Regions from separate parts of the Tumebacillus lipolyticus genome, predicted to be linked through region 2. Evidence: riboswitches for the same ligand, from Rfam matches in the RefSeq annotation. Region 2 holds a riboswitch; each other region holds the start of a gene.
The links. A riboswitch is a leader RNA that binds a small molecule or an ion and turns the genes downstream of it on or off. The one in region 2 is predicted to bind cyclic di-AMP.
Positions count from the first base shown of each region.

Region 1: it holds a riboswitch for cyclic di-AMP, as region 2 does, so the genes downstream of both, ACFSOY_RS16500 (3D domain-containing protein) here and ACFSOY_RS08360 (betaine/proline/choline family ABC transporter ATP-binding protein) in region 2, are expected to answer to the same signal.
Region 3: it holds a riboswitch for cyclic di-AMP, as region 2 does, so the genes downstream of both, ACFSOY_RS03110 (C40 family peptidase) here and ACFSOY_RS08360 (betaine/proline/choline family ABC transporter ATP-binding protein) in region 2, are expected to answer to the same signal.

Region 1 is NZ_JBHUIO010000011.1:53,919-64,625, forward strand. It holds gene ACFSOY_RS16470 (LysR family transcriptional regulator) at 18-884, shown strand; gene ACFSOY_RS16475 (C39 family peptidase) at 1,159-1,665, shown strand; gene ACFSOY_RS16480 (2-oxoacid:ferredoxin oxidoreductase subunit beta) at 1,752-2,612, opposite strand; gene ACFSOY_RS16485 (2-oxoacid:acceptor oxidoreductase subunit alpha) at 2,620-4,350, opposite strand; gene ACFSOY_RS16490 (hypothetical protein) at 4,356-6,527, opposite strand; gene ACFSOY_RS16495 (glycosyltransferase family 4 protein) at 6,524-7,660, opposite strand; gene ACFSOY_RS16500 (3D domain-containing protein) at 7,760-8,587, opposite strand; cyclic di-AMP (ydaO/yuaA leader) riboswitch at 8,593-8,729, opposite strand; gene ACFSOY_RS16505 (aminotransferase class I/II-fold pyridoxal phosphate-dependent enzyme) at 8,922-10,376, opposite strand.
Region 2 is NZ_JBHUIO010000005.1:632,165-642,871, forward strand. It holds gene ACFSOY_RS08335 (right-handed parallel beta-helix repeat-containing protein) at 1-300, opposite strand, end outside; gene rpmG (50S ribosomal protein L33) at 554-703, opposite strand; gene ACFSOY_RS08345 (GTP-binding protein) at 706-1,935, opposite strand; gene ACFSOY_RS08350 (ABC transporter substrate-binding protein) at 2,688-3,602, opposite strand; gene ACFSOY_RS08355 (ABC transporter permease) at 3,724-4,380, opposite strand; gene ACFSOY_RS08360 (betaine/proline/choline family ABC transporter ATP-binding protein) at 4,373-5,518, opposite strand; cyclic di-AMP (ydaO/yuaA leader) riboswitch at 5,678-5,832, opposite strand; gene ACFSOY_RS08365 (YmaF family protein) at 6,296-6,631, shown strand; gene ACFSOY_RS08370 (chorismate mutase) at 7,312-7,599, opposite strand; gene pheA (prephenate dehydratase) at 7,613-8,485, opposite strand; gene ACFSOY_RS08380 (GmrSD restriction endonuclease domain-containing protein) at 9,629-10,707, opposite strand, start outside.
Region 3 is NZ_JBHUIO010000002.1:831,107-841,813, reverse strand. It holds gene ACFSOY_RS03140 (glycosyltransferase family 4 protein) at 1-98, shown strand, start outside; gene ACFSOY_RS03135 (LysM peptidoglycan-binding domain-containing protein) at 238-2,538, shown strand; gene ACFSOY_RS03130 (hypothetical protein) at 2,636-3,637, shown strand; gene ACFSOY_RS03125 (mannose-1-phosphate guanylyltransferase) at 3,674-4,747, shown strand; gene ACFSOY_RS03120 (CotS family spore coat protein) at 4,762-6,105, shown strand; gene ACFSOY_RS03115 (DNA alkylation repair protein) at 6,247-6,933, shown strand; gene ACFSOY_RS03110 (C40 family peptidase) at 6,999-7,859, opposite strand; cyclic di-AMP (ydaO/yuaA leader) riboswitch at 7,867-8,010, opposite strand; gene ACFSOY_RS03105 (hypothetical protein) at 8,113-8,265, opposite strand; gene ACFSOY_RS03100 (phosphoglucomutase/phosphomannomutase family protein) at 8,408-9,808, shown strand; gene ACFSOY_RS03095 (ABC transporter permease) at 10,080-10,707, shown strand, end outside.

The DNA of each region.
Region 1 (10,707 bases), on a different contig from region 2:
TATAACACGAGGCGCAAATGAATCTGGAAAACTTGGAAATGTTTCTGATGATCTCTCGCTTTGGCTCGATCAACAAGACGGCCGAGACGTTGTTTTTGGCGCAATCGACCGTCACACACCGCTTGAAGCAGCTGGAAAAACAGCTGGGAGTCACCCTGTTTGTCCGCACGGCGAACGGAGTTTCGTTGACCGCCGAAGGAAAAGGGTTCGTTCCAGTCGCCACCAGCATCGTCGAACAGATTCGCACCTTCACGCAAAATACAGCCCTGCTCAAACCGCTGACGATCGCTGCGGGCAAAGCGTTCGCCTCCTACGAACTTCCCCGCTTGCTCGGGCAGTACCGCAAAAACCATCCCGCTCTTCGCTGCTATGTGAAATCGACCTTGTACGAGGAGTCGATCACCGCGCTGCTCACCGGAGCGGCCGATATGGCGTTGCTCGGCAACGAAGTCTACCATCCACAGCTGTTGCAGATCGACCTGCCGAGCGACCGCATCGTGCTGATCGTAGCGCCCGAGCACCGTTGGGCCTCCGGTTTTAGCGGGTTTTCCGACTGGGGCGCCCAAGAGATGATCGTGTTTGGCGATGCGTCCGCACCCTTCCGCCAGCGCGTCGACCGCTTTTTGGTCGAGCGGGGCGTGTTTCCCAATGTGATCATGGAGCTCGATTCGTTCGGATCGGTCAAGCAGATGGTGATGCAAAACCTCGGCGTCGCGATGCTCCCCGAGCGGGTCATCCGCGAGGAGGTCGAGAGCGGACAGCTGATCGCACACGATCTTGCTGAGGGGACGCTCACCCGTCCGACGCTGATCGCCTATCCGAAACACAAACAGCAAGATCGCGACTTTCAATCCTTTCTCTCCTGGATCGTCGCCAACTATTGACCTGCTTCCCAACGAAGCAGGTCTTTTTGTTTGCCTTCTTATCCCTATCCATGACTGAGAAACAATTTCATGTAAGAAAAATACACATTATAAAATATCTCTAAATTGTAATTTTGTTTATTGACAGAAATATGAGATTCATGATAGTCTTGCATTAAGAATTATATATACTATGTTACTAGTTATTAGGAGGTTAAATCGAATGTTCAAAAAGATGTTGGCTTCAATCGCTCTTTCCGTAACTGTAATGGCTGCTGCTGTAGCAGTTCCGGGCATGGTTGCTCCGCAAACTGCGGAAGCTGCTTTCTCTGCACCGCTGTTTAAGCAAAACGCTTCTCCGTGGGGAACCGCGCTGATGGGCGGCGGCGACACGATGACGAAATCCGGTTGCACCGTGTCTTCTGTCGCGATGGCACTCCGCCACAAAGGCATCACCATCAGCGGCTCTGCTGCTGATCCGGGCACCCTGAACACCTGGCTGAAGAGCAATGGCGGCTACTCGGGCAACCTGCTCGTATGGGGCGCTGTACCGAAGCTCTCCAGCAAAATCACCTTCGACGGCCGCTACACTTCCGGCACCAGCCTGTCTGCAGCTACCCTGCGCTCCTACCTGGACGGCGGCAACAAAGCGATCATCGCAAACGTTCGCTCCGGCGCACACTGGGTACTGCTGACCAACCACAACGGCGGCACCGTGTTCAACGTAAACGACCCGGGCTACAGCACGACCACTCACAACTACTCCGACTTTGTCGGCTACGGTGTATACACCATCAACTAATCACGATCTCGTTGCGCGCACCGCTCAGGTACCGCAGCGAAACGCCAAGAAGACCACCCATTCGGGTGGTCTTCTTGCGCGTCAAGCTATCGTCGAAACTGATTGAGCAGCGCGGACATCTGCTCTTGGCTCAGCTGCAGGTTCTCTTTGACCGTACCATGCTCGGTCGCCCCGAGCACCACCTCATGAAAGGCGGGACGATCTTCTCGATAGATGATTCCGGTGCAGACGCCTTGCGCTTCATGCACGCGACGCATCGCTTCGTATTTGTCAGCTCGGTCATAGTCGAGCTGATCGAAATTCACAATCTGCTCCTTGAACCATTCGTACGTGTTCACCCGATTGAACGTGACGCAGGGCGAGAAGATGTTGACCAAGGAAAAACCTTTGTGTTGCATCGCTTCGAACAGGATTTGGGTCATCTGCTTCAGATCGCCAGAAAACGCTTGGGCGACGAACGACGCCCCTGCGGTCAACGCCAGTTCGATCGGTTTGATCGGCTCTTCGGCAACGCCGGCCGGAGTGGTTTTCGTCTTGAAGCCCTTTTTGGAAGTCGGGGAAGATTGACCGGTGGTCAGCCCATAGATGTGGTTGTCCATCACCACATAGGTGATGTCCACATTGCGGCGGCAGGCGTGAATGAAATGCCCCATGCCGATCCCATACCCATCCCCATCGCCGCCCGCTGCGATCACGGTCAGCTCCTGATTGGCCATCTTGATCCCCTGAGCGGTCGGCAGCGATCTTCCGTGGAGGGAGTGAAAACCATAGGAGCCAAAGTGTTGCGATATTTTGCCCGAGCAGCCGATCCCCGAGACGCAGCAGACGTTCTCCGGCTCTAAGCCCATCTTGACGCAAGCCTGTTGCAGTGAAGCCAACACGGTAAAATCACCGCAGCCTGGGCACCATGTCGCTTTTTCATATCGAAAATCTGCTAAGGTAGCCATGATCTGATCACCCCTTCACAAACGACACAATCTCGCCCACAGTAAACGGATTGCCATCATATTTTGTCAGCGTTTCTGTCTTGTCATGATAGCCGAGCTGCTGGTGCAACAGCGCGGTCAGCTGGCCGGTGAAATTGTTATCGATGACGACCACCCGCTTGGCGGCTGCCATGCGCCCGTCGACCGCCTCCGCCGGAAATGGCATCAGACAGCGCAATTGCAGGTGACCGATCGACATTCCCTCCAAGCTGTGAATCGCCTCTTCGATCTGCGCGTGTGTGGAGCCGAAGCCGATCAGCAGCACCTCTGGCGAATCCGCCCCGCTGTAATCCACGCCCCAGTCGTTCACTTCCCGCCGCAACGGCTCCAGCTTCCGAAAGCGCTTCTGCATCTGCGCGATGCGCATCGGCACATCTTCAATCTCCAGGCCGGTTTCCTCATGCTCGTTGGTCAGCGCGCAGTAGCGACCATTGGTCATGCCGGGGAACGAGCGCGGTGAGATGCCATCTTCGGTCAGCGCATAGCGCTTAAACGCACCCTTTTCCAGCGCATCGAGCTGCTCTTGCTTGACCAACGCACCGCGATCGATCTGAAAGCGAGCGAGGTCGAGATCAGAAAAGGTCATCTTGTTCATCCCGATCAGCAGATCGCTCAACACGATGACAGGACACTGGTACTTTTCTGCCAGATTGAACGCATGAAACGTCTGGTAAAAACAGTCTCGGATCGATGTCGGTGCCAGCACGATGCGCGGAATCTCACCATGCGACCCGTAGAGCGCTTCGTTCAGATCGGACTGCTCCGTCTTGGTCGGCAGGCCGGTCGACGGCCCGCCGCGCTGTACGTCGACGATGACCAACGGCGTCTCCGAGATCCCCGCCATGCCGAGCGCTTCCATCATCAGCGAAAGGCCCGGTCCAGAAGTTGAGGTCATCGAGCGCACGCCGGCATAGTTGGCACCGATCGCCATGATGCAAGCGGCGATCTCATCTTCCGCCTGCAACACCTTGCCGCCAAAATCTTTCATGTTGGCCAACAGCCAATACATGATCTCCGTCGCCGGGGTGATCGGATAGGCGGCCAGGATGCGACATCCGCCGAGTAAAGCGCCCAGACCGATGCACTCGTTGCCGCTCATCAGCAAGTTTGGCGTTGCCGGCTTGGTCGCCGGCGATACCGGACGCTGGACATGCGGATAGTTTTCCTTCAGATAGTCGTACCCTTTGTTAAAAGCGGTCTTGTTCAGCTCGACCAGCTCCGCACCTTTTTTGCCAAACTGCATCTCGATCACTTCATAAAAGTGATTGGGCTCGATGCCGAGCACATAGGACGAGGCGCCAGCAGCCACCATGTTTTTGATGATCACATTGCCGAGATCTTTCGCCATCTGCGACATCGGCACCGAGCAGATCTGCAGCCCTTCGCGCTTCGAGCTGCTTTCAAACTTCGCGTCGTACAGGATCACGCCGCCTGCGATCAGCTCATCCTCGTTTTCGTCGATCGTCGTCTGGTCAAACGCGATCAGAATATCGAGCGTGTCGCCATGATAATCGACCTGTTTCGCGTTGTCAGCTCTGATCTTGTAATTGGTATGGCCGCCTTTGACCAGCGACATGAAATGGCGGTAGGCAAATATGTAATATCCCATCCGGGTGAGGACTGTCGCCAAGATCTCGCCAGTCGAGTCAATCCCTTCGCCTTGTGCACCGCCCACCTTCCAGGTGAATTGATCGGTCATAACTGTCACCTCGTAGTCCATTCTTGTGGAGCCTGTTCTGACGGTAGTATGTCCAACTTCTGCTCCCTGATGCTAAGCAGCGGCACTACCGCGAACAGCAGGATGATCACCGCCGCCACCACGCCCGAATCGTTGACCAGAAAGGCGGCGCTCGCCGTGACCAGCTGGACTTTCGCGTTGTGCAGCAAAAAGGGAGTCTGCATCCCGCGCATCCGCCAGACCAACAGCGTGATCATGATCAACAGCAACAGCTTGCCCCAAGCGGAAACGCGCAACAGGTGCAAGTTGAGCTCCACCTTGCGCAGGGCGATCTGCGACAGCTCCCCATAGTTGCCAGTCAGCAGGAGCGATGCTGCGCGGCCGATGTGCGTCTGCTCTCCTCCGAGGTTAAGAAAAAAGAGCAACACCGCTCCTCCCAGTCCGGCCGCACCGAGCCACAGCCAGTGGCGAGCGGTCAGCTTCACCTTGCTCCGCGCCAGCAGCACATATGCTGCTCCGACAGCTGCTGCGATCGCTCCGCCGGCGTTCGTGCCGAAAGCGGGCACTGCAAACAGGTAGACGATGGCGAGAAACAGGAGTGTGGTGATCAGCTTTTCCTTAGCTGGACGCAGCTTGAACAGAACGCTCTGCAACAGGAGCGCCGCGCCGAGCAGGATGCCCATGTACTCGTTGCCGATGCCGTAATAGCGCGCCCCGACGACCGGATCGTAGGAAAACAACGACCGTTTCATCAACGGCGCACCAAGCAGCATGTCGCCCAAGATCATGACGACGAACAGCCCTGCGATCACCCCCAAGCGCACCACGCGGTCGCGCAGGAACTGCAGCGCCCCCCATCCGACCAGCGCGAGCAGGAGGGAATCGAGCACCACCTGCTGTTTTGTCAGCGGCTCGAAGAGCGGTACGCACAGCCAGATCAGCGGGAAGAGCAGCAGGAATTCGGCGAGCGGGGCCAGCCAGAACAGCCATGCCTGTCGAAAAACGGTTCCGATCAGCAGCAGCGCCGCCACCCCGATCCAGACGTTCAGCCACGGCTTGACGAGCAGACTTCGAGCGCCCCCTTGCAACAGCATCTTCTCGATCATGCTCCCCCCCACCGCGCTCTTCATCTCGTCTGGCGAGGTGGTGGTCGAGGCAGGCTGTCCCAGAAACGGGTAGCGCGCCGGATCGCCGCCGAGCGCGCGCACCACAGTCGGAGCGAGATCGTAGTTGGCGATCAACCCGGCTCGCTTCGTCGTGCTCGACGTGAGCAGGCTGCCCGGTGCAACATCGCCACCTGCGAGGAAGACAGGCGTTAACTGTGAGGTTTCCGGCAGCGGGGATACGTCGGGCGAGATCACGAGCAGCGTCAAGTTCGCTCCGACATGGGGCAACAGCTTCCCGACCAACCGATCCGCTTCGGCGATCGTCTGCTGGTAGATTCGCTCGACCTGTGCGTCTGTCAGCATGTCTTTCACCTGTTGCAACCGCCCCATGTCACCCGTTTCCAGCACGATCAGATCGGAGCTGTCTTTGAGCTGCAAAAATTTTTGATAAAGCCCGTCCAGATCGCTGCGCACCCCAAAGGGCCGCGTCCGATCGACGAGCGGCGGGACTTGCAGGCTGCCGCTGTCCACCGTGCCGCGCTCATCCATGGCGATCAGCGCAGCGGGGCGATCGATCTGACTGCCGAAGTCGGCGTTGCCGAGCAGCGCAGTTCTGCCGCCCAGATCGTGCACAGCGCTTCCCAGCAGCCCAGGCAGGACGCGATATTTCACCTCCGCCATCGCAGACTTGATCTGCGGCAATTGCGGCACCACCACTTCGCTTTCCGGCGTGCGACCGAGATGGCGCACATACAGTTCATGCCCGGTGACCGGAAGCATCTCTTCGCGAACCTGTTCATCAGCGCCGTAGGCGAGCACGCGAGCGAGCGGGGCGCTCGCCTTCGCGCCCGCACCGATCGTCAGGTAGGAGTTCGCCTCCGACTTCGCGCCCAGCGTGTTGTGGTTCATCACCCCGACAGCTCCGATCGCTCGCATCTGCGCGAGGTTGGGCAGCTCATCCCCGATCATCGCTCGATGCGACAGGCCGTTGATCACCACCACGACCACCTTGTGATCCAGCGCGGCCGATGACTGTTCAGGCGCAAAACAGGGCAGCAGCAACAGCGCGATCAGCAGCCAGATCACCCTCATAGGAGCACACCTTGCCGCTTGGCGATCACTTCACGGTATTCGCGTAGTGTCGCTTCGATCATCGCCCGTTTGGAAAAGTGCAGCTCCGCTCGCCGTCTGCCTGCCGCGCCGAGCTGCGCGCGCCGATCTGCATTTTGCAAGAGCGACCGAATCGCATCTGCCAGCTCCTCCGCCGACCGCGGTCGAACCAAAAGCCCCGTCTCGCCGTGCACGACCACCTCGGGCAGGCCACCCACATCGCTTGCGATCACCGGGCAACCTGCCAGCATCGCTTCGATCGGCACGATTCCCAAGCCCTCCGCATAGGACGGTTGGACGACAACATCGACCGCCGAGAACAGCCGACCGGCCTGGGGCACATCGCCGAGAAAGCGCACGCGGGCAAGGCCGATCTTTCCCGCCTGCTGCTGATAGTGGGACAGCATCGGGCCATCTCCGATCAGCACCAGCTCCGCATCGCAGCCGCCGGTGAGCAAGAGGGCAAACGCTTCGATCAGCGTGGCGATCCCCTTCTCCTCGACCATCCTGCCGATCGCGCCGATCACCAACCGGTCTGCTCCTTCGCAGCCGAGAATCTGGCGAGCATGCTCGCGCGACATCATCGGCACAGGGTCGACCCCGTTGTGAATCGTCACCGCACGCCAAGCGGGCCCGCGATGCTGCATTTGCACGTCGCGGGCCAACCGATGCGAGACGGTGATCACTCGGTCCGTCTCCACCGCAAGCAGACGCTCCACCCGATCGAGCACTCGTTTGACCATCCCCCCCTGTGGCAGCACCTGATTGTGCACCGTATAGATGACCGGTGGGCGGATCGAAAGTCGGGACAAGGCGAGCCGACCGACCAACCCCGCTTTCGCTCCGTGCAGATGCACCAGCTGGAAGCTCTGCTCGCGCATCAGTTGAACCAGTTGGCGGATCGCCCGCACATCTTTGCGCAGCTGAACGCCATCGACCAGCTCCAGCGGCAGACAGGGCACACCGCTCAACTCCGCTTCCCTGCGCAGCTCAGGTGGGCAGGCCACCGTCACGCGCACCCCCGCTTCCACGAGGCCTGCGATCAGATCGAGCACGTGCCGACGCATGCCTCCCTGCATCGGACGCAACACCTGTAGCACATGAAACTCTCCCACGCGCACTCACCTCCACTCTTCCTCCCATGCTGTCCAATTTGCACGACAAAAAACCACCTGCCTACGCGGTAGACAGGTGGTCGCTGGTGATCGTTTCAACTATTTGAGCACATACAGCTTTACGTTCTGCATGCCAAACTGATTGAGCTGCGCTTGGGTGCCTTCGATGTAGATGTCGATGCGGTTCCCCTTGATCGCGCCGCCGGTGTCTTCAGCGGTGGCAACAAAGCCGCCAGCCGGAAGCAACGGCGTGTTGTACCCGGTCACATACACTTTCGTGCCGAGCGGGATCACCTTCGGATCGACCGCGATCACGCCCGGGCGAACTTTCGTTCCCGAGTACGTATAGCCGCCCCATTCGGACATCACATTGGCCGGACCGTATGCGGTCGCCGTCATGTTGATCGCCTTGCTGTACGCCATGCCCGCGACGGTCGGAGCGACAGGTTGCGGCTTCGGCTTGGCGACAGGCGCCTGCGCTGCCGGGGTCGGGATCGCCGGCTTCGTGACAGGCTGCACCGTAACTTTCGGCTTGCCGGTCATGCCAGCCGGAATGATGATCGTCTCACCCGCATAGAGCAGATCGCTCTGCATGCTGTTGATCTTTTGGATCTGTTCGACTGTCGTTTCGTATCGTTCGGCAAGATAGCCGAGTTGATCGCCAGTTGTCACTTTGTAAGGAAAGGAAATGTGTAGCTTTTGACCTGCATAGATCAGGTCGGAGTCCAATTGGTTGACCGCTTTCCAAGTCTGAACGGACGTTCCGTATTGGGAAGCCAGCTCGGACAGCGTCTGCCCCTTTTGCACGATCACTCCATCGGTGATCCCGGCCGCTTCCGCCTGCACGACCGTCACGGTCAACATGCTGACAGCGACGAGCGCTGCTGTAGCGAAGCGTTTCAGAGAGTTCACTTTCTTCTTCATCATCTTTCAAACACTCCTTCCATCGCCTGCGGAGTTAGCTGACGGGTTCGGGTGAAGGAAGTTACCCGCTCGCACCGTTGCGAGTTCACCCCAGTTGTGGTTCCTCCGCTCCTCATCAGATTTGAGGATTCGGCCTGTCTTGTGGTCGAGTGCAAGTGTAGCGCAGATGATGCATCCTTTTCACTAGCAGTTTGCTGGAAATAGAATGGAAGAATATGCAGATGTTTGCTCGATCCCGCGCGGGGACAGCGATGCGCGCGACCCAATTTCGCAACAAGAAAAAGTTCCCTTCCGAAGAAGAGAACTTTTTATGCAGGGCAGCCTGTCCAATTTTGCGTTATTTTAACACCTTGATCCACTCGATGTTCGGATCGTCCGGCCCTTGCACTGGAAGGCCCGCCTTCACATTTTCAAGGATGTACTCGATGTTGTCCTGCGTGATCACTTCACCAGGCATGATGATCGGGATGCCGGGCGGATAGACCATGACCGACTCTGCCATGATGCGACCTGCCGCCTCGCGCAGCGGCACCACCTCGGTCCGCTTGTTGTAGAAAGCATCGCGGGGAGACACGGCCAACAGCGGCATCGACGGAATGCGCACCTCTGGGAGCTCTTGCTTTTCTTGCAGCTGGAAGCGTGCGGCGATCTGGCGCAGCGCATCGAGCAGCGCTTCGACCGTCTCTTCCGTATCGCCAAACGTGACGATGCAGAGGATGTTGTACAGGTCTGACATCTCCACCTCGATATTAAAATCGGTGCGGAGAATCTTCTCGATCTCCCAACCTGTGACGCCGAGCTCCTTGACGGTGATGTTCAGCTTCAGCGGGTCGTGGGCGAACGTGGCAGACGTCTGCAAAATCTCTTCGCCGAAGCAGTACATGCCGGGGATCTCTTCATTGATCGTCCGGCGCGCGCCTTGAGCGAGGCGGATCACCTTGTCGATCAGCTCATGTCCGTGCACCGCCATGTTCTTGCGCGCCACATCGAGCGATGCGAGCAACAGATAGGAAGTCGAGGTCGTGTGCAACATCGACAGCACCGCCTGCACGTGCGCCGGCGAGACGAACCCTTCGCGAACGTTCAAGACGGAGCTTTGCGTCATCGATCCACCGAGCTTGTGCACCGAAGTCGCCGCCATGTCTGCGCCCGCCTGCATCGCCGAGAGCGGCAGTTGCTCATGAAACTGGAACAGCACGCCGTGCGCTTCGTCCACGATGACCGGAACGCCGCGCTGATGGCTGAGCTCGACGATCGACTTCAAGTCGCAGGAGATGCCAAAATAGGTCGGATTGATCAGCAGAACGCCTTTCGCATCCGGGTGGGCGTCGAGGGTGACGCGCACCGTGTCGACCGAGATGCCGTGCATGATGCCGATGTTCGAATCCACCTCTGGATGCATGAACACCGGATGTGCGCCGGAGAGGATGATCGCCGCCATGATCGACTTGTGCGCGTTGCGCGGCACGAGGATCTTCTCGCCGGGGCCGACGACCGACATGATCATCGTCATGATCGCACCTGACGTGCCTTGCACAGAGAAAAAGGTGTGGTCAGCGCCAAAGGCCTGGGCTGCCAGCTCTTGCGCTTCTTTGATAATTCCTTTTGGCGAATGCAGATCGTCCAAAGGTGCAATGTTGATCAAATCTATGGACAAAGCGTTCGGGCCAATGAACTCGCTGAATTCGCTCGGCATGCCGAAACCTTTTTTATGTGCGGGAATGTGGAACTGAATCGGGTTCCGGCTCGCGTGCTCGACGAGCTTCGTAAACAGTGGAGTTTTATTTTGCATCGCGATCAATCCCTTTCGTTTAGAAAGATAACGAATGCAATTATAGCACGCTTTTTCTGTGATTGCATTGCCGATTTTGTATAACAATAAATCTTTTTGCATAGCATATGTTCGCAATTCGAAACGTTTGTGACAGATCCGATTCTCAACCTTTCAATCAGGCTGAAACCTGACAAATGAGCGAGCTGTTCAGCTTGGTTTCGATCGACTGCTCGCACCTGCACGATCAAGCTTCCCAACCTGCGCGAACCGCCGTCACAGCGTCAAAACCAACGCAAAAATCAACCGCATGCCCTCGCACCAATCTTTACGATCCGCAATAGAATAGAAA
Region 2 (10,707 bases):
GCCGGAGACGGTCGCGCCGTTCGCCTCGATCAGCAGCAGCGGCTGATCAGCAGCTGCATCGGCAGCCCGGCGAAGTTGCGCTCCTTCGCCCACCAGCTTGATCGGCTTGCGGATGACCACAGGTCCGAAATGGTCGCCAGCGGGCAGCCTGATCTCTGCTCCCGGCTGAGCGCTGTCCAGCGCGCGCTGCAAATCGAAAGGAGCGCCTGCCGCTTCGGCGGGCAAGCGGGCCGGCAGCATCAGAGCGGCAAGAGTCAACAGGGGGAGTGCCAGCCAAACCGCTTTTGCAAAAGCTTTCATCCTTCCCCTCCTTTCTATCACTGCCAGTATAGCGCGGCGCCCTTTTCACACCTATGACTCGATCGGGCTACTATTGTTACCATTTTGTGAAAGACGAACTAATCATTAAGTGATCGAGTAAATAAAAACTGCCCAACCTCTGGCGCGACAAACTGTCGAGAGGCTGGGCAGATTCGTTTCCTCAGCTTGTGAATCGATCCGCTCCTTTGCGCGAGATCGTGCGCACATTCGCCTCACGGGGAGCAGATACAGGCTATTTCGTTTCGCGGTGCATCGTGTATTTCTTCAGGCGGGGAGAAAACTTGCGAATTTCCAACCGCTCGGGATTGTTCTTTTTATTCTTGCTCGTCACATAGTTGCGATCACCGCTTTCGGTGCAAGCGAGCGTCACTTTTTCCCGCATCGTCACCCTCTCCCTTCGATCAACTCGGCAGCCGCTTCCTCCAACTGGACGGCGGGAAGCGGATCGGGAAACTGGCTCCAGTCGGCTTCCATCTCCGCATCGGTCAGCAGACAGCCATCCAACGCGCCGATCAGCTCTGCCCGATTCATCTCCACACCGATGAAAACCAGTTCGGTAAAGCGGTCGCCCCACTTCTCATCCCACATCTCCAAAATGTCAGGCTGCTCCTCGAAGATCGCGCGCTGCTCTTCCGGGTCGAGCGCCGCCACCCACGTTCCCTCCACCCCGAACTGGATCGATGGGCCCGCTTGCGAAAGGCTGATGCCGACATCGTTGCGGCTGGCGACCCAAACGGTTCCTTTTGCGCGAACTACATCGACGGGAAATTCGAGCAGCCAAGCGTACAGACGCTCCGGATGAAACGGAACATCGCTGCGATAGACAAACGAGGAGATACCGTACTCCTCCGTCTCCGGGGTGTGCTCCTCCCGCTCAAGCTCCTGAATCCACCCTGCCGATTGGCTGGCTTCCTCAAAGTCGAACAGGCCGGTGTTCAAAATCTGGGCAGGCGCCACCCGCCCCTGCGAAGTCTTGATCAACTTCGCCCGAGGTTGCAATCTTCGCAACAGATGCTCCAGCTGTTCAAGTTGCTCAGCAGGGATCATGTCGCACTTGTTCAGGATCAGCACGTCGCAAAATTCGATCTGATCGATCAACAGGTCGACCACCTCGCGCGTATCTTTCGCTCCGGCAGCCTGCTTGCGATCGAGCAGCGTCTCACCGGAAGAGTAGTCATGCCAGAAGCGGTTCGCATCGACGACTGTCACCATCGTGTCGAGACGGCAGATCGCCGACAGGTCGATGCCCTGCTCTTCATCGACGTAAGTAAACGTATGGGCAACCGGGATTGGCTCCCCGATTCCGGTCGATTCGATCAGGATGTAATCGAATCGATTTTCCTTGACCAGCCGCTCCACTTCGACCAACAGATCTTCTCGCAATGTGCAGCAGATGCACCCGTTGGACATCTCGACGAGCTTTTCATCCGTCTTGGAAAGCGCACCTTTTTCCTTGACCAACCCAGCATCAACATTGATTTCTCCCAGATCGTTGACGATCACCGCCACTTTTAAGCCTTCGCGGTTGTTGAGGATATGGTTGAGCAGCGTTGTCTTGCCAGCTCCTAAATAGCCACTTAGCACAGTGACAGGAATCCGGTCGTCTGTCAGCATATCATTCACCTCTTTTTTCGTAATCATTACGATTTAAGTTTGACATCCACCATCATACACAAGTTTTATCGGTATGTAAATCGTAATTATTCTTATTTGTGGAAGTAAGGATGTTTGCCGGAAGCAAATCGCTTAACAGCCCGACTCGGAAAACGACGCATGAAAAAACGCCCAATCGCTTTGTCCGAACAAAGGTTGAGCGTTTCGATTTCAGTTTGTATGGAAGCTTTCATTGGCAGCGATCTCCTGTACGACCTCTCGCAACGACACATTTTCCATCGCCTGTTCCATCGGCTTCTGGGCGACATCGAACAGCGGTATGACGGACGCTTGGGGGGTGCGCCCCGTCTTTCAAATCGGCGCCGTAAAGCTTACCGTTTTCGTTTATCTGCTCCTCACATCTGGTCGAGCTTGCAGGTTCAATCGATGTGGTGATCATCGTCTTCCCTCAATGAATTTCCAAGATTGCCACCAAAAGCGCAGAGATGTCGAGCGGTTCGAAACGAGCAACTACCGCCGCTTTCAGCCTCATTTTGACCGAAGTTTGCTGGTTGAGATCGGTCGGCACTAAAAAGGTGAGCCTAGCGTCAGTGCTAGGCTCACCTTTATGCTCGCTATTTCACAAGACTTATGCTCGCTATTTCACGAGACCTTTGCTCGCTATTTCACGAGACCTTTGCTCGCTATTTCACGAGACCTTTGCTCGCTATTTCACAAGACCTTTGCTCGCTATTTCACAAGACCTGTGCTCACTATTTCACGAGACCGTTCTGCTCCAACCACTGTTTGGCAACATCTTTCGCCTTCTTCTTCTCGACATCCACTTGGGCGTTCAACTCGGCCATCTGCTTCTCATCAATTTTTCCAGCCAACTTGTTCAACGCTTCTCCGACCTCCGGATGCTGTTTCAACACTTCACTGCGCACGATCGGCGCCGCGTAGTAAGGTGGGAAGAACTGTTTGTCATCCTCAAGCAGCACCAGGTTGTTCTTCGCCAAGCGACCGTCTGTGGTGAACGCATCGATCGCCTGCACATCCCCGGAGGTGAGCGCTTGGTATTTGAGCCCTGCGTCCATCGCCTTCACATCTTTGAAGTTCAGGCCGTAGGTGCTTTTCATCCCTTTGAGTCCATCGTCGCGGTCGAGAAATTCCTGCTCGGTACCGAAGACGATCTCCGCTTGGTGCGCTTGCAGATCGGAGACCGTTTTCAGATTGTATTTCTGAGAAGTCTCCTGCGTCACCGCGATCGCATACGTGTTGTTAAACCCGATCGGTTCCAGCCATTCGATCTGATATTTGCCTGGGAACTGCTCTTTCACCTTTTGATAGACAGCGTCCGGGTCGCTGATCGTCTTTTCCCCCATGATGTTGACGAGACCTGTCCCCGTGTACTCGACATAGACGTCAGCACTTCCCGTTTTCAAAGCGCTGAAGCAGACGTCTGTGCCGCCGAGAAACGCTTTTGTCTTGATTTTCAGGTCGGTGTTTTCCTCCAGCAACACGCCGACCAAATTGGCCATGATGTCCTGCTCGGTGAAATTTTTTCCGACAACTGTGATCTGATCGGAAGCTTTCGAACCTGAGCTGTCCGAGCAGCCGATCGTCATGGCGGCAAGCGACAGCGCGAGCGCTCCTACCATCAGTTTGTTCCGAACTGTTGTTTTCAAAAAAAACCTCTCCCTTCAGAATGTACAGATCTATCTCAATGCGATCATAGTTCGCCTATTTCGATGAAGTTGTTGCTCCATGCTTTCCTCTCGGAATGACGTCGTCTGCAGATGAGATTCTCTAGGAATGCAGATCTTTGCGGATGCGCAGCCCTTTTGGCGTCGCCATCCGGTCGGTCCACGCGAGCAGCAGGTCGAACAGGATCGCGAGCACCGCCGCCGGGATCGCCCCCGCCAAGATCACGCCCGTGTCCACCATCGAGATCCCGCGCAAGATCAGGTCACCTAAGCCTCCCGCACCGATAAACGACGCGAGCGTCGCCACGCCGATCGTCATCACCGTCGCCGTGCGAATGCCAGCGAAGATCATCGGTCGTGCCAGCGGAAGTTCGAGCATCCGCAACAGCTGAAAGCGCGTCATGCCCATCCCGCGCCCCGCTTCGAGCAAAGATGCATCGACATCGAGGATGCCCGTGTAGGTGTTGCGTAAGATCGGCAGCAGCGCATACGCGACCATCGCGATGATCGCAGGCACCGAGCCGATGCCGAAGATCGGAATCATGAAGCCGAGCAACGCGAGGCTCGGGATGGTCTGCAACACCGAGACGAGGCCGAGCACGACGCCAGCCAGCTTGCGGTAGCGAGTCAACAGCACGCCGAGCGGAACGGCGATCAAAATCGCCCAGAACAGGGCGATCAGCGAAAGCATCATATGCTGCAAGCTCGCGTCTAAAATGTCGGTCCAACGATCAGCAAACGTGGTCAAAATCTCATTCACCACTGGCGACCACCTCCTCCAGATACGGTTTGGCCAACACATCGACCAAGCTCGCGCGCGTCACAAGCCCGACGAGCTTCCCACCATCGGTGACGACCGGCACGTGTCCGAACGGAGCGTCCTGCACCAGCGGAATCGCCTCCGACAGCGCGATCTCCGGTCGCAAAGTAGGAGCATCGCTGCGCATGACATCTTCGAGCGTCAACGACTCCTCTAGATAGCGCTTGTAGATGTCATTCGTGTCGGCGATGCCGTGGTAGCGCCCGTCCTGATCGGCGACGAGCACCGCCGTCACGCGCTTGCGCTGCATCGTCTGCACCGCTTCGGCGAGACCTTTGAACCGGCTCAACTTGACCGGTTGCAGAAGCATCACATCGGCCACGGTGAGCGACAAGTTCGAGGCGAGACGCTTTTCACCGATGAAGCCGCGCACAAAATCATCTGCCGGATGGCGGAGAATCTGGTCAGGAGTGCCCTGCTGGATGACCTGACCGCCTTGCATGATGATGATCTGGTCGGCGATCTTCAGCGCCTCGTCCATGTCGTGCGTGACAAACACGATCGTTTTGTGCAGCTCTTCGTTTAGGCGGATCAGCTCATCTTGCAACTGCTCTCGCGTGATCGGGTCCAATGCGGAAAACGGTTCGTCCATCAGGATGATCGGCGGATTTGCCATCAGCGCACGCGCCACGCCGACGCGCTGTTGCTGCCCTCCGGACAGCTCTGCCGGGAAACGGTCACGATACGAGGCTGCATCAAGCCCGACCAGTTCCAGCAACTGATCAATCTTGGTCAGATCATGACCCTGTCTCCCCTGCGTCAAGCGCGGCACCAACGAGATGTTCTCAGCGATCGTCATGTGCGGAAACAGGCCGATCTGCTGAATGACATACCCGATCTGTCTGCGCAGTTCGGCGCGATCTTGCTTCCGAACGTCCTGTCCGAACACGCGCACCTCTCCTGATGACGACTCGATCAGACGGTTGATCATCTTCATCGTCGTCGTCTTTCCACACCCGGACGGCCCGACGAGCACGACGATGTTTCCCTCTGGGATCGACAGGCTTAAGTTGTCGATCACTACCTTGTCTCCATACGACTTGCTGACATTTTGAAACTCGACTGCATTTCTGTTCACTTCAACAACCCCTCCCAGTGCTAAACAGGCTTGGTAGGGTCTTTAGGCGATTAAAAAAATGCAAAAAGACCCTACCAAAGGCGATAGGGCCTAAAAAAAGGTATGCAAAAAGACCCTATCGTTTCTTGTCGGGTCAATGTGTGTGAAACCTTCATGCAATTGACCCATCTCCACGCTTACGAGGTTAGCTGACGGGCTCGGGAAAGATGGTTCCCTACAAAAGCTCAGCTTTCGCCAAGCATTGATGCGCCCCAAAGGAAATGTGGTTCCCCCGCTTCCCAATTGGTTTATCGGGAATTAAGCAACATTGTTATTATACACGTTTATTATCTTGCAGGCAAACATTTTTTGGATTTTTTTCATCAGTCAGAGTTCATTTAGCTAAAAGAACTTACGATCTAGGGCGTATTTTGGAGCGGGTCGCGCTGTTTGTTTTTGGTTTTGTCGGTCGGAAGGACTTCGAGTTGCAGCCGTTTTCTGGTGCGGTTTTACGCGGCGTGTTTCGTGTGTTGAGTTTCCTGTTGTGCTTCCCATTTAGTTTTGGAATTTGGTTCGATATATGTTGCCGCGGATGAATTCGGAGGCGTGCAAAGCGTTGAGTATGTGTGTCCGCGTACTTTTTTGTTCACCTAAATGCTAATGGATAATTGAAGCAAAAGCCTCATCAGCTTGTGGCGGTGGATATCGTGGGAAGTAGCATCCACTTTGCGGACCAAAAGAGGCCAGCGCCCATATTCTAAAATGAAGGTGAAATGAATTTGGAAAGGAGCCTCTCCCATGTCAATTGGCAAAGATGATGCGGTACGGGGGCGGGTGATCGGACATACGCACGGCTCGGTGGATTATACAGGGTTAGCTGACGGGCATGTCCACCAATGTCTTGATGTGACTCATCCTGCAATCCCAACTCCCGACGGAAGCCACATTCACTACACTGAGGGATATGTGGTATTCGAAGACGGTCACACCCACCACTACCGCGCGTACTCAAGTACGGCTATCCCAGTTGGGAACGGTAGACATGTCCATTACTACGACTTCTATACTTCGGAGGATGATGGTCATCGACATCATGTCAAAGGTGTCGATATGCCAGCACCAGGGGATCGATAGCATAGCAGAGGGGTAGGGCCGCTTATGCATTTCGACTGGTGATCGTATTTCACCGAGTTGGGGAAACGATGCTTGCTGGCGCTCTACCGCTTGCTTTTTTCTGTCAGGCTTTCCTGCCTATTTTATCAGTCTTGATAAGCTTGCAGACGTTCCTTCTACTCCTGTTGAAAGCACATGACTCCAAAGGCATCGATCTCTGGCTGACGTTCTGGACAATTCTGCTGACTATGCCTAGCTGGTGGAGCTTTTGAAAGAAAGGGGCGATCTCCCTTTGGAGATCGCCCCTTTCTTTTACGTGCATGATACTTGTCTGCCTGCTTGCACGGCGCCTTTCAAACCATCAGGACAATATCGGTCCGCGCTTCTCGATGAGCGAAATGGTGAACCGGTGCCAAGTGGACAGCTCAGATTCCCCTTTCCTCCACTCAAGATCCAAATGTCTGTGTGGAATCCATATCATTCGGACCATTTTTTAAGGACGAGATACCGCCGTAGATTTAAACAATATGTTTCGAACGATTGGAGCGCATCGCCCACCGGTAGCAATGTGTGCTTTCACTTTCTCATCGTACCGATGGGGGACTTGTAAGTGCATTTCATTCTAGAGTTTTCGGCAAAGATGATTAAGCATCGTTTCGCCAAATCGCGTGGATCGGCTTGCTCCCCTCGCGTTTTGGTCATCAGATTCTCTTTTCTAATTCTTTCATTTGAAATTGGACGAACTCATGAATCATGCTCCGGTACACCCCTTCAGCGATGATGGGGTCGAGCCCGTAGTGATTCGACAGTTCACGCACTCGTTGAATGATCTCCTCGTTGCGACGGGGCACATTCACTTCCTGCGGCAACTTTTTATACTTGATCGCCTCGCTGACATACTGACTGCGCTCGGCGATCAAACGCACGATTTGATCATCGATTCGGTTGATGCAGTCTCGCACTTCTTCGATGCTTTTGCATTCGATCATGATATCCCTCTCCTCAATCTGTGGTGGTGTTGACTACTTGGTGTACGTAAGCAGGATAGCTACCAAAGCACTGAACATCGCAGCCGAGCGCCTCCACTTCGGCGATCGCCCCCGACAACAATACATCGTCGATCTTCCGCTCTACGTCGAGGATAAAGTGGTAGCTCCCCAATCGCTTTTTCGTGGGTCTCGACTCGATCTTGGTCATGTTGATCGATCGCCAAGCAAAGGCGGCCAGCACTTGGTACAAAGCGCCCGGGTAATCGGATGCTAGCTCGATCACCAAAGTGGTTTTGACCGCGATGGCGTTTGGAGAATGTAACTGTGGGAGGTCGGTCGCGCCGACAAGCACAAACCTCGTCCGGTTGCTCTCATGGTCTTGGATGTCGCTTCGCAACAGCTCGGCCCGATAGATCGAGCGGGCAAAGCTCGGCCCGATCGCCGCCCACGGCTTGTCTGGATCTGACGTAACCCGTTTGACAGCTTCAGCTGTGCTCGGCGTGAACTCGATTTCCGCATGCGGCATGTGCTCGTGCAAAAACGTGCGGCACTGCGAGATCGCTTGCGGGTGCGATAAGATTGTCCGGACTTCTTGCAGCTCTTTGTGAGACCCTGCCAGCAGCTGTTGCGCGATCGGGAGCGTCAACTCCGCTTGCAACTTCAAACTGACATGATGGATCAGCCAGTCCATCGTCATCGTGACGCTGCCTTCGATCGAGTTCTCCAAGGGAACCACCGCATGATCGACTTCCTTGTCCTCCACCGCATTTAACGCGTTGGGGATCGAAGTGAACGGGATCATCTGAACGTCCTGTTCAGCAAAGAATCGGCGGGCTGCCTCCTGCGTAAACGTTCCCTGCGGACCTAAGTATGCAACTCTCTTCACCACTTGCTCATCCTCTCTGCTCAGCTCTTCTGTGCTCTTCTGTGCTCTTCTGTGCTCTTCTGTGCTCTTCTGTGCTCTTCTGTGCTCTTCTGTGCTCTTCTCAGCTTCTCTCAGCTTCTCTCAGCTTCTCTCAGCTTCTCTCAGCTTCTCTCAGCTTCTCTCAGCTCTCCTCAACTCTCCTCAACTCTCCTCAACTCTCCTCAACTCTCCTCAGCTCTCCTCAGCTCTTCTCAGCTCTTCTCAGCTCTCCTCAGCTCTTCTCGGCTCTTCTCAGCTCTCCTCAGCTTCTCCTCAGCTTCTCCTCAGCTCTTCTCAGCTCTTCTCAGCTCTTCTCAGCTCTCCTCAGCTCTCCTCAGCTCTCCTCAGCTCTCCTCAGCTCTCCTCAGCTCTTCTCGGCTCTTTTCGGCTCTTCTCGGCTCTTCTTGGCTCTACTCAGTTTCTCTACCACATTGCTCTTCTCTACCAAAACGCGTTGAAGCACTAAACTAAATAAAAACAAAAAATCCCTCGCCCCAGCAATCGAACGTATGAGCAACATGCTCGTTTCGATTGCTGGGGCGAGGGAACCGCGGTACCACCCAGTTGCTCTGCCCTTCTCACAAAAGGCAGACTTGGTCAGTCAAAATGACTGTTGTCGGTTAACGAAGACAAATCGTCACCCTCTACTCAGACCTAGATGATCCTTTCAAAAGCGAGGCTCCAAGGTGAAATTTCAACGTCGAGATGGTGACCACCCTTTCAGCCCTCGGGGCGGCTCTCTGACACCAGCGCTCTGGTCTACTTTGCCTTTTCATCGCCTGTCGTATTGATTTGTTACTCATTATAGGGAGCGACAAGTGAAGTGTCAACCCGATTTTTGCCTATTTTCACCGAATATCTTTTTGCTTCTATCAAAACAGTTGGACGCGAAAGGTTCAAAAATAGATTCCAGAATTTTATAATCTTGGTTTCTTTTGCGAAGTCACGGCTTGTCTGTGGGAAGGAAAGCAGGTTCACAAATGAAAAAACGGACGCCGAGCGATTCGCCCGAGCGTCCGTCTCTTATTTTGGCCACACATGTCACGGCAACTGGTGACAAGACAATTTTCCAACAAGCTACCGACGTCCTGCCAAACCTATGCTCCCTACCAGCGATTCTTTACTCTATTCATCATCGCGATGCTTTTCAAAAGACTGCCTGATCAGGGACATCACATCTTCAATCTGATCGGCAGTGGAGATTTCTACCTCCGTTTCACCAGTTCCCTGACGTTCAACCTCACTCACTTCTCTACAGAGTTGTTTCGGGTCGTTCAATTCGGCAAGCGGAGTACCCAAGCTCACGACCAGCTTGTTCTCATGGGGCACGATCTCGACAAAAGGGGTAAACGTTTTGTAGACGATCGACTGTTCGGTGACCTCTACTCGAACGGAACTGTCCAAATTGCAGATCCGCTTGCTCAGCTCTTCGAACAATGTGAGCATTTCCCCCTGCAACCCAGGATGGTTCTTCCCGGTATCGATCACCGCTTGTGCGGTCGGATCATTCCCGTTCAACTTGGAAAGTGCAGCTTCCGAAAGTTGCGGATATTCCCATACTTGCAACGCTTTATCCGCAAGCGAGCGAGCACGCTTGTTGATCTCCGTTTCATTCCAGGCATCCAGTTTGCCAAGCCCTCTGTTCAGCCGCAATGGGCTGTCAGCAAAGCCCCCATCCAGATCCCGCTTTGCCAGAAATGGTCGGTCGCTTAGCTCCGAATTGTACCGGGTCAAGGTCAAATTGCCCAGCGTGTGCAGATAGGTCTTTTGCACTTCCATCCAATTGGCGCCAAGATCTTGCTGCCACTTCGCTGACAGGTTTTCGTTCTGCGGCATGATGTGTTCGATCGTGTAGCTTTCAATGTCGACAACCTCTTTGCGCTTGAAGTTCTCCAACTTGCGCAGCAAGTAGTTGCGCATGCGGAAGTTGTATACGTCCTTGATGACCAACTCCTGCACAAACTCTTCGTTTTTCGGGAAGCGTCGGTGGGACTCTTTTTGCAAAAACGCTGCCGTTGCGCTCTCCAAATAGTTGTCCTTGCTGATCTCTTTGCTGATCGAGGCGAACGTTTTGTTCAAGGAATTGGTCGGAACTCCACAGATCGCTCGGCGGAATACGTACGATTCGACCAGCTTGAGAATCGCCACGAAGTCATCTTTGGAAAGCTTCTGCTGTTCATAATCATCGTACACTTCGAGCAAAA
Region 3 (10,707 bases), on a different contig from region 2:
TGCGACAAGCTGATCAATTCTCTTGGAAACGCTGTGCGCAAGAGACGCTGGCCGCTTATGAACAGCTGTATGCGCGCACCAAATCGCAGTCTGGCTAACGGATGAACGATCGTGAGCAAGCGGCGGGTCGACCGAACGGACGGGTCGACCCCTTTTTTGTTAAGTCATAATCGTACAGGCATTCTCATAAATTTGAGAGTGTCGCACTATGATCGAACGATGAAGGAGGGACTTCGAATGAACGATGCGGACATGACTCCATCGATTCGCATTCATGTAGATCAACAGCTGACGATCGACGAGGTGAGCGGCAGCGAAGAGGTAGAAGATGCGACCCTGGCGACGGAGATAACCGGGTTTGATGTAGAGGATGACGCCTATGTGCTAAAAGGCGCTTTGTCATTTACCGGATTTTTGCGGCGGGAGGACCGGTCATCCCTGCCAGCAGAACAGGAAGAGGGATGGGAAGCGGGCGACGTTTTTGACGCGCAGACGGAGATCGCCGAGGCGCAGGTGATGCCTTTGCACCACCGCATCCCGTTCGTGCTGCAGGTGCCGATGGCCGCTCAGCAGGACTATCAGCGCCAGCATGGCATTCTCGATGTCAACCCGAAGATCGGACAGTGGAATGCGCATGTGCTCGGCGAAAAGACGGTGCATCTGCGGGCCGAGTTGGTGATCGCAGGGCTGTCTGGCGGAGAAGGGTACGTGTTTCGCTGTGGCACACAAGAGGAGGGCGCTTTTGCACCCAAGCTGGATCAACTGCTCGACCACGAGGAGCCGCTCTCGTTTGAGCGGTTGCAAGGGCAGCCTGACGGGGAGTTCGAGCCTCCGTTTGATCAGATTTGGAGCCTGGAGCAGGCGGCACGGCTCAGTGCGGACACCGCCATCGAGCCGGAAGCGGCAGAGGAGGATGACTGGCTGATCGAATCTCCGGCTGCCACCGCGAAGGAGCAGGAAGCATCCTTTGCGCGGAAGGCTGAAGCGGCGGGGGAAGAGGAAGAGTCGGACATCATCTTTACGCCCGATCCAAGCCTCGTCTTCCCGATGCCCGAGCCGGGGACGGAGTGGGCGCGCCGCTTGGAAGAGCGCGACGATTCAATCGCTCATGACCAGTCTGAACAGGAGCAGTACGGGCAAGGGCAGTTCGGACAGGAGCAGTTTGGGCTGGTGCAGTTCGGGCAGGAGCAGTTCAGACAGGAGCAGTTCGGGCAGGAGCAGTTCGGGCAGGAGCAGTTTGGGCAAGAGCAGTTCGGGCAGGTGCAGTACGAGCAAGGGCAGTTTGGGCAGGTGCAGTTCAGACAGGAGCAGTTCGGGCAAGGGCAGCCCAGACAGGAGCAGCAGGCGAGCGCTGAGCCCGATCGATCGAACGATGAGCAGCAGCCGAGTGTGCGCTTCGGATTCGATCGGACGTCAGCTCCTCATCCGTATGCACCGCCGAGTTATGAGTTTGGGTATGGCAGGCAGACCGTGCGTCCCCATGTGGTCAACCCTTCCTATTACACGGAAGCGGAAGGTCCTGCCGATTCGAACGCTTTTAGCAATCAGGCACCAGCAGAGCAGCAGCCGTCCGCCTCGATGACACCACCGCGACGGGAGGAAGCGCAAGCGGGTGGAGCGGAAGCGGATGAATTCGCTTTTGTGGTGGAAGAAGCTCGCGCGGAGGAGCGGAGCATCGCTGCGGACAGCGGCGATCAGCAGGGAGCAGAATCGGATGCGGTGGCGCAGGAAAGTGTAATCGCGGAAGCTTACCCGCAAGCGGCCGAAACGCTTGAAGATCGTCCCTATGAGGCGGAGTATCAGTTTGAAGACGAAGTGTTCGATCCTGAAGCTGCGATGCAGGGGCAGGCGACCGAAGCGGTAGAGTCAACTCCCCCCGGTTCACCGAAGCTTTCGGTCGGCGCGAAGCATGGAGAAAATGGAGCCGCTTGGCCGGTCAAACTCTCCTCGCTCCTCGGCGATTCAAAGTCGCGCGAGGAGGAGCGTGAGAGCTCCTCCTCTGCAAAGATTCCTGAGTCGTCATCAGTCCAAGCGGGAGCACCAGAAGCGTCGGAGAGCACATCTGAGTCGGTTGCTAAGCGCGAGTCCTCAACGCATCAGGCGGTGGAGCAATCGGTTGTCAACCGCGAATCATCTTCCTCTCACCAAGTCGAGGTCTCCTCGGTTGCAGACCGCGAATCTTCTTCACTTCACGGTGCGACTCATTCGATTGCGGAGTCGTTGTCAGTCGAACCGGAAGTGTTGGAAGCGCTGGAAATCCAGAGCGACTCGTTTGCCGATCGCGAATCCTCAACGCATCCTCTGGGGATCACCACAAAGTCGTTCGACGATGACTCCTTCTGGAGCGAGATGTTGGTCGGCCAGCCGGAGAGCAAGGTGACGATGAAGTTTAAAGTCGTGCAGGTAGAAGACTCGCTGCCAGATCTTGCGGAACGCTACCAAACTTCGGTCAGCGAACTGCTCCGGGCAAACAACTTGCAAGATCATGATCTGGATATCGGGCAGATCCTCTACATCCCATCGACCAGACGCTCATGACTGGAAAAACAGGCAGACGAATGCGTCCGCCTGTTTTTCGTCTACTCTTTGGTACGAACGCATAGGCTGAAATCAAGAGTCGAGGGAGGGGAGTCGTATGGTCAACGATCTGCTGGAGGTGATCGTCGAGTCGGTGGTACCCCGCTATGGTTTGGGCGTGTCAGGCGTGTCGCCGCTCGATGAGCGCTCCTTGCTGTTAGATACAAATCGCGGGATGAAAGTGCTCCGCATCGATACGGACGAACAGAAGGTGGAGCGGCGGCACGCGCTGTGGGAACACTTTGCAAAACGGGGGGTTCGTCGCATTCCGCGCCACATTCGCACGCTGTACGGAGATGCGTTCGTCGTGCAGGGGGGCCATTTTTATACGGTCAGCGATCTGTGGGAAGGGAGGGTGCCAGACCTCGATCCGCACGATGTGCGCCATTGTGGTCGCCATCTGGCGGAGCTGCACCGAGCGGCGAAAGGGCTGCAGCTCAACGAGCCGATCAAACTCCCCATGCGCCACGGCACCTGGATGGAGCGGTTTGCCCAAGCGGGCGATGAGCTTCACTCGCGCTACTGCGCCTGGTCGGAACTGCGGCAGAAAAATCGGTTGCAGGAGCGATTTCTCACGCATTATGAGTGGCTTGCCGAGCAGATCGCGCGGGCTGTGGAAGGGCTGTCTGCTGGCAAGTATCAGGACCTTTCGCGGCGCTCCGAGGCAGAATGCGAATTCGCGATCGGGGACTATCGCCTGCGCGAACTGCGGATCGGAGAGGCGGGACGGGTTGCCATCCTGCACGTCGATGATGCGATCTCCGATCTGCCGCTGTACGATGCGGCGCGGTTCGCTCATCTGCTCTTGGAGCGGGGGGAGCAGGAGCTGGCTCGGGAATTTCTCGATGCGTATGGCGAGGAGGCCGGGATGAGCGAGCAACAGCTGATCGTGCTCGATGCCTATCTGGCATTTCCACATACTGCTTACCGCCACCTGACACAGTTCCGCACGATGAAGCGAGGAGACGACCTGTTTGCTGAGCGTTTTGAGCGGGCGGTCGAGGTGGGGCGAGCCCGCAAGCCGATCGTATACGGTGCGGATGGAGCGAGGTGGATGTAACTCGATGCAACTCGGTGGGAGAGGAGGGCGAACCTGATGCTGTATGCGGTGATCCTGGCTGGAGGTGTGGGGAGTCGGTTTTGGCCGAAAAGCTCGGCTGCAAACCCAAAGCAGTTTTTGCAAATCTTTGGGGACAAGAGCTTGCTCCAGACGACAGCAGGCAGGGTACGCCCCTTGATCCGTCAAGATTGTATCTATGTGGTGACGAACGATCGGTATTTTGACAAGATTCGCGAACAGCTGCCTGAGCTGCCGCCGGAAAATTTGATCATCGAGCCGGAGGCGAGGGAGACGGCAGCTGGGATTGGACTTGCGGCGGTCAAACTCGCTCGGCGCGATCCGCAGGCGGTGATGGCCGTCTTGCCATCCGATCACTTTATCGGCTCGGAGCAAGATTTTAGGCGCTGCCTGTCGTGGGCAGCCGAGTTTGCGCGCAATCATAAGATGCTGGTGACATTCGGCATTCGTCCGACCGAGCCGAAGACCGGGTACGGCTATATCAAGATGGATCGCCTGCTGGTCAATGACAACGGCAGGCGGGCGTATCACGTGGCGGAGTTCACAGAGAAACCAGATTTTGAGCGCGCGCTCCGCTTTCTGCAAGCTGGCAAATACTTGTGGAACTCCGGGATGTTTGTCTGGCGGGCGCAGGAGATCTTGCAGGCGTATCGTCGGCACATGCCCGACATGTATCAGCATCTGGCGCAGATCTATGAGATCCTCGGCAGCGCCGAGGAGCAGGAGGTCATCCGCGAGACGTACGCCAAGATGCAAAAGCTGTCGGTCGACTACGCGATCATGGAAAAGGCGGAAAACGTCGCGGTGATCCCCGCCGACTTTGCTTGGGATGATGTGGGGTCCTGGCGATCGGTCGAGCGATTTTTGAGCCACGACAACGCGGGCAATATTGTCAACGGGTTGCACGTTGGCATCGACACATCCCGCTCGATCATCGAGAGCGAAGATCTGCTGATCGCGACGATCGGCGTCCGGGATCTGTTGATCGTGCAATCTGACCGCGCGATCCTCGTCGCTGACAAAGAGCGCGACCAAGAGATCAAAGATCTGGTCAGGCGGATCGAAAAACGAAACTTGCGAGAGTTTCTGTAAGGGGGAGGAAGCGCATGGCGAAGAGGAAAGAGGAGAAGGAACTGCTAGACGTGTTCGATTCTTACGGCGCCGATCCGGACGTTTTGCGCGAGTGGGATCTGGAGGTCGAGAAGGTCAGGCAGGTTCGAGGCGTGTTGAGAATCAAGACGGCGGTCGGAACGCGTGCGCTGAAGAAGGTGAACGTCGCCGAAGGTCGAGTGCGCTTTGTGCAACAGGTGATCGATCATCTGGCGAACAAAGGCTTTCACGATGCGCCGCGCTTTATTCGCACAAAGTACGGCGATCCCTATGTGGTGCATTCGACGGGGATCTACTACCTGACCGATTGGAGGCCGGGCAAGGAAGCAGATCTGAAAAAGACGAAGAACATCTTCTTGGCGGCAGAGACGATGGCTAAGCTGCACAACGCGGGCATCGGGTTTGCAGGGGGCGGATTTGGGCAGGAAACCCGCGAGGATTTCTCCGCGCAGTGGGGGAAGTTCCGGGCGAAGCTCAGCAGCTATGATGCGAATCTGGAAGAGCTTCGGGAACAGACAGGGATGGATGATTCCTATCGCCAGCACCGCGAGGAACTGGTGAAGATGATCGACCATGCTTCGGAGCAGCTGGCGCGTTCTCCCTACCCGCAGATCATCGAATGGGCGCGAGAAAACAGGACGATCTGCCACGGTTCCTTTTCGCGGCAAAACTTGATCGTGGAGAAAGAGCGGATGGCGGTCGTCGATTTTGATCACTGTCATTTTGGCCACCCGCTGCACGACCTCGGCGCTCTGCTCACCCGTTATATGCCGCGATTTAAGTGGGAAGCGTCGATCGGGTTCTCCATTCTCGACGTCTACAGAGCGGTGCGGGAGATCAGCGCGGAGGAGATGACGGTGCTCGCCGCCTACCTTTCCTTTCCCAAGCGCACGCTAGAGGTGGTCGAAGCGTACTTTGAGCGCAAGCGGGATTGGGATGCTGAGCGCTTTTCCAGCAGATTCCGCAAACAGTTAGCGCTCGATGAGGGCAGGGAGATGTTCGTACAGGATCTGATCGCCCGCTACGGGCTGAACTTGTCCGCCCCGTCCTTCGCCCCCCATTTGGAAGGGCTGGAATCGTATGACGATCTGGAAGCGATGGAGTCCTCGTCGGTGGAAAGCCGTGCGGATGGGTGGGAGGCGCCAGAAGCGCATGCGGTCGATCTGTCCGAAAGCGCTTCGATACACGAGCGGGAAGAATCGTCTGAGGTTCGGCTGGCCAGCCATGAAAAAGGGCTGGAGGAACGGCGCACGGACAGTCGCTCCGTTCTGCCAGATGCTGCTCCACGAATCAAGCCGCGCCGCAAGCAGAAGCCGGGACCATGGCGTCCGGGGCGATAAGCGAACTAACGCTGCCAGAGCTGCCGTTCAGGAGGGGCAGCTCTTTTGCTGTTCTTTGGCAGTCAGGGAACAGGCGATGCGTAGGCTGGATGAAGGTGATCGTATATAATGAGAGGAACTGACCGAGAGGGTGGTGATCTGATGGAGCTGGCAGAAGTGCTTGCCAAACTGGAAGCGATGGGGACGGAACAGAACCGAAAAGTGTATGGGCGACATGGGATCGGCGTCAACATGTTCGGTGTGTCCTTTGCGGAGATGAAGAAGTTGGCCAAGGAGATCAAAAAAGATCAGCGGTTGACTGAGCAGCTGTGGGAGACGGGAAATTGGGAGGCGCGAGTGGTTGCGACGATGATCGCCGATCCGAAGCTGATCGAGGAAGCGCAGCTTCACACCTGGGTGGAGTGCCTGACCGACCACACGCTGACCGATGTGCTGACGAGCAATCTGGCGAGCAAGACCCCATTTGCCCAAGCGTTGATGGTAGCGTGGATTCGCTCAGAAGAGGAATGGGTGGGCAGGGCAGGCTGGCAGATGCTCACGCAGCTCGCGCTCGGAAAGGAGCCGCTGCCGGACGAGTTTTTTGAACCCTTTCTCGAAAAGATCGGGACAGGCATCCATCAGAGCAAAAACCGGATCAAAGAGGCGATGAACACGGCGCTGATCGCCATCGGGTCGCGCAACGATCTGCTGGAGGCGAAAGCGCTACAACTTGCGGCGGCGATTGGGAAAGTGAAGGTCGATCATGGGGAGACCGCCTGTAAAACACCAGATGCGACCGCCTATATCAATAAGATGAAGCAGAGAAAGCTGGCCAAAGCGAAAGCGTGACCTGCCGAAAAGAGATGAAAAAGACACCACAGCTGCGGTGTCTTTTTCATCTCTGGGTACAAGTGCTAGAAAGTTCGCTTCGCTCCGATGTAGCGGGAGCCCCAATAATAGGGGTCGTTGATGTTGGCGATGCTGACACCGCGGGAACTGGCGGCAGATATAAACTCTCCGTTGCCGAGGTAGATCCCCACATGGCCGACGACGCCAGGCTGACTGAGCGAGAAGAAGACGAGATCTCCCGCTTTCAGATTGCTTTTGGCGACCGACTGACCCACCGTGTACTGGTCGCGGGAAACGCGCGGCAAGGAAAGGCCGTTTTTCGCAAACACATACTGCGTGAAGCCAGAGCAATCGAATCCGCTCGGCGTCATGCCCCCCCAGAGGTATGGCACGCCAAGATAGGATTTTGCCGATTGGATGATCTTCTCGCTCGGCGGTACATAGGTGGGTGCAAGCGCTTGGTGAGCCCGTCCATCTGTCGCGATGATCGCCGAGAGCGACGGTGCGTGCCAACTGACGTTCGCATCCAGAGCTTCTGTGGCGAAGCGGATCGGCACGAACGTGCGATCAGACTTCAAGACCGGCTTCGTATCCATCCACTCTGCCTGTCCGTTGATCAAGATCCGCGCGTCCCCAGTCTTTAGCTGGACGGTGTCGTTTCCTTTCGACAGCGTGACAGAAACTTGCGTGCCTTCCTGCTTCCAGTCGACTTTGTAGCCCATCGACTCGGTCAAAAATCGGATCGGCACCTGCATCCGGCTCGATCCGTCCACAAACGGTTTCGCGTCTGGGAACGAGATCAGCTTGTCGTTCAGCTGGACTTTGTAGATCGAAGAATCGGCAGCCTCTGCATCACCTTGTACTTGACAAAAAATTCCGACCATCGCAATTGCGCTGATGGCCAACTTTGTGCCCCACGATTTCATTTTATTGCATTGCCTCCTCAAGCGCCTCCGAGGTTAGTTGACGGGTTCGGGAAGAGGATTTCCCTTGTTCCAAGTTGAAGAACATTCACCCCAAAGTAAAGCGTCCCCCGTACTTGTCCTGACTTTCGACAAGATTCGGCATATTTGCATTTCATGCTAACATGGGGCAGATGCAGGAACAAGACGGGAATGGCTGGAAAAGGGCATCGCTTGCGCAAAAACACCACCCGGACAGGTCGGGTGGTGTCGCAGATCAGGCGCCGACAAACATGGCGACCATGATCAAAAAGAGCAGGAGCAACAAGAAGACATCGAGCACGTTCGGGAAGAACAGCGCTCGGAGAAACACGATCGCGATCGCGCCGCCAAGCAGGATCTTGACGGTGCGCAAGAGCAGGAAGTACATCGGTCAGTCCCCCGTTTCCAAATCCTTTCCTTGACAGTGTATGTGCTCCTGCCCGCCCGATGTGCGCAGTCCGTGACGAATGCCCAGGGTTCTGCATACGCTACAAGACACTGACAACAAGGTTGCAGGGGGGACAGCCCGCATGGACATTCAATTTGGAACGGAAGGTTGGCGCGGACAGATCGCCGACACCTTTACGACCGGCAATCTGAGACTGGTTTGCCAAGCGATCGCCGACGAACTGCACGCGAAACAGGTGCAGGAAAGCGGGGTGGTCGTCGGATATGATACTCGTTTTCTCTCCGATGTTTTTGCGCGGGAATGCGCACAAGTTTTAGCTGCGAACAGCATCCCTGTCTATCTGTTCGACTCGGTCACGCCGACACCGCTGCTCTCGTTCGCGGTTCGTCATCTCGGCGCGGCCGGCGGTCTGATGATCACCGCCAGCCACAATCCGGCCGTATGGAATGGCGTGAAATGGAAAGGGCCGCATGCCGGCCCGGCCAACGAGGAAGAGATCGCGCAGATCGCCGCACGCCTCGGCAAGACGGCTGCGAAGAGCATCCCGTTTGACAGTGCGAAGCGGTTGGGAATGATCGAGCTGATCAACCTCGATCAGCCGTATTTTGATCAACTGCTTCGCTTTCTCTCCCCGACGCTCGATCGAGAGCTGCGGCTGCACGTTGTCGTCGATGCGATGCACGGTGCGGCGGGCGCCTATTTTAGCCGCGCGCTGGAGGCGCTCGGCTGTCAGGTCACACAGGTTCGATCAGATCCAGATCCTACGTTTGGCGGCGTCAACCCGGAGCCGATCCCCAAAAATCTTGGCGTGCTGATGGAAAAAGTGCTGGAGGTTGGGGCAGATCTCGGCCTCGCCACCGACGGGGATGGCGATCGGCTCGGGGCGGTCGATGCGCAAGGCAATTATGTGTCGCCACAGATCTTGTTCGCCCTGCTCACGCTGCATCTGCTGCGCGACCGCAAATGGTCGGGGTCGGTGGTCAAAACGTTTTCCACCACTTGGCTGATCGACCGAATCGCCGATCTGTACGAGGTACAGATGCATGAAGTGCCGATCGGATTTAAACACATCTGCGGCCTGATGCAGGCGGAAGATGTGCTGATCGGCGGCGAGGAAAGCGGTGGCATCGGCATCCCGCTGCACATGCCGGAGCGGGACGGGATTTTTTCTGGGATGCTGTTGATCGAGCATCTGCTGCTCTCCGGCCAGCAGTTGTCAGATGCGATCGATCAGCTGATGTTTCTCGCCGGATATCACGCGTATGACCGCATCGACCTGCCGCTCGCCCAAGCGAAAAAGGAGTCGCTCTTCCGATCGCTCGTCCAGCAGCCGATCACGTTTGCCGGCGATCAGATCGAAGAGGTGCAGACGCTCGACGGCGTCAAATACAAGCTTTCGGACGGCAGATGGATCCTGTTCCGGGCGAGCGGGACAGAGCCGCTGTTGCGCATCTATGCGGAAGCGCGAGAATCGGAGGATGTGAGCCGGCTGATCGCAGCGGCAAAGCGCTTGGTCGACTAGCAGTTTTTAAGGCGCGACTCCCTCGCGACAGAACATCCAACAGGGGCATTTGCTCCCCTCTTGGATGTTTTTGGCTTTCATGCCCATACTACGTAGAGAAGAGCGAACGAGCGGAGGGAGCAGAATGTTCGGTGCGGCTGAGATTTTTTTCAATTTGATCTGGTTCGCGTTGTTGCTGCTTGGTACAATAATTACGGTATTCATCTTGCGAAAACACGACCCGTTTGACGATGGGCCTTCTGTCGATGATGAGCCGGGAGAGGTGTAGCCGATGTGGCAACGCATTCGGTGGGCTTGGCGCAACCTGTGGCGCAAACCGCTGAGGAGCTCGCTTCTGCTCACCTCGACAGCGATCACTTCGGCGATCCTGTTCCTGAGCTACTTCTTCCTGATGTCTGTGCAGCAGAGCCTGACCGCAAGCGAAGCGCGATTTGGCGCCGACGTGATGGTCGTGCCAAAAAACTATGGCAAAGTGGCGGAGCAGTTGATGATCTCCGGTGAGGTGAGCCCGTTTTATATGCCCGCCTCTGTGCTGGACAAGCTGCGGGAGATTCCGGAGATCGAGCAGATGGCACCGCAACTCTTTTTGGAGACGTTTTCTGGCACCTGCTGTCAGGTGGAAGGGGAATTTCCGGTGATCGCCTTCGATCCGAACCGCGATTTTACGCTGCGCGGATTTCTCAGCGGAACTGGCAGGGAGCTGACGAAGGAGAAGGTGATCGTCGGCAGCGATGCCGGTGGGAAAAATGCGATCTACCATCTGCGCTACAAAGCATACCAAGAGCGCCTCACCCTGTTTGGGCGCGATTTTGAAGTGGCGCGGGTGCTCTTTCCCACAGGAACCGGGGCTGACAAGACGATCTTCATGACGCTCGATGCTGCGCGAGAACTGCGAGTAT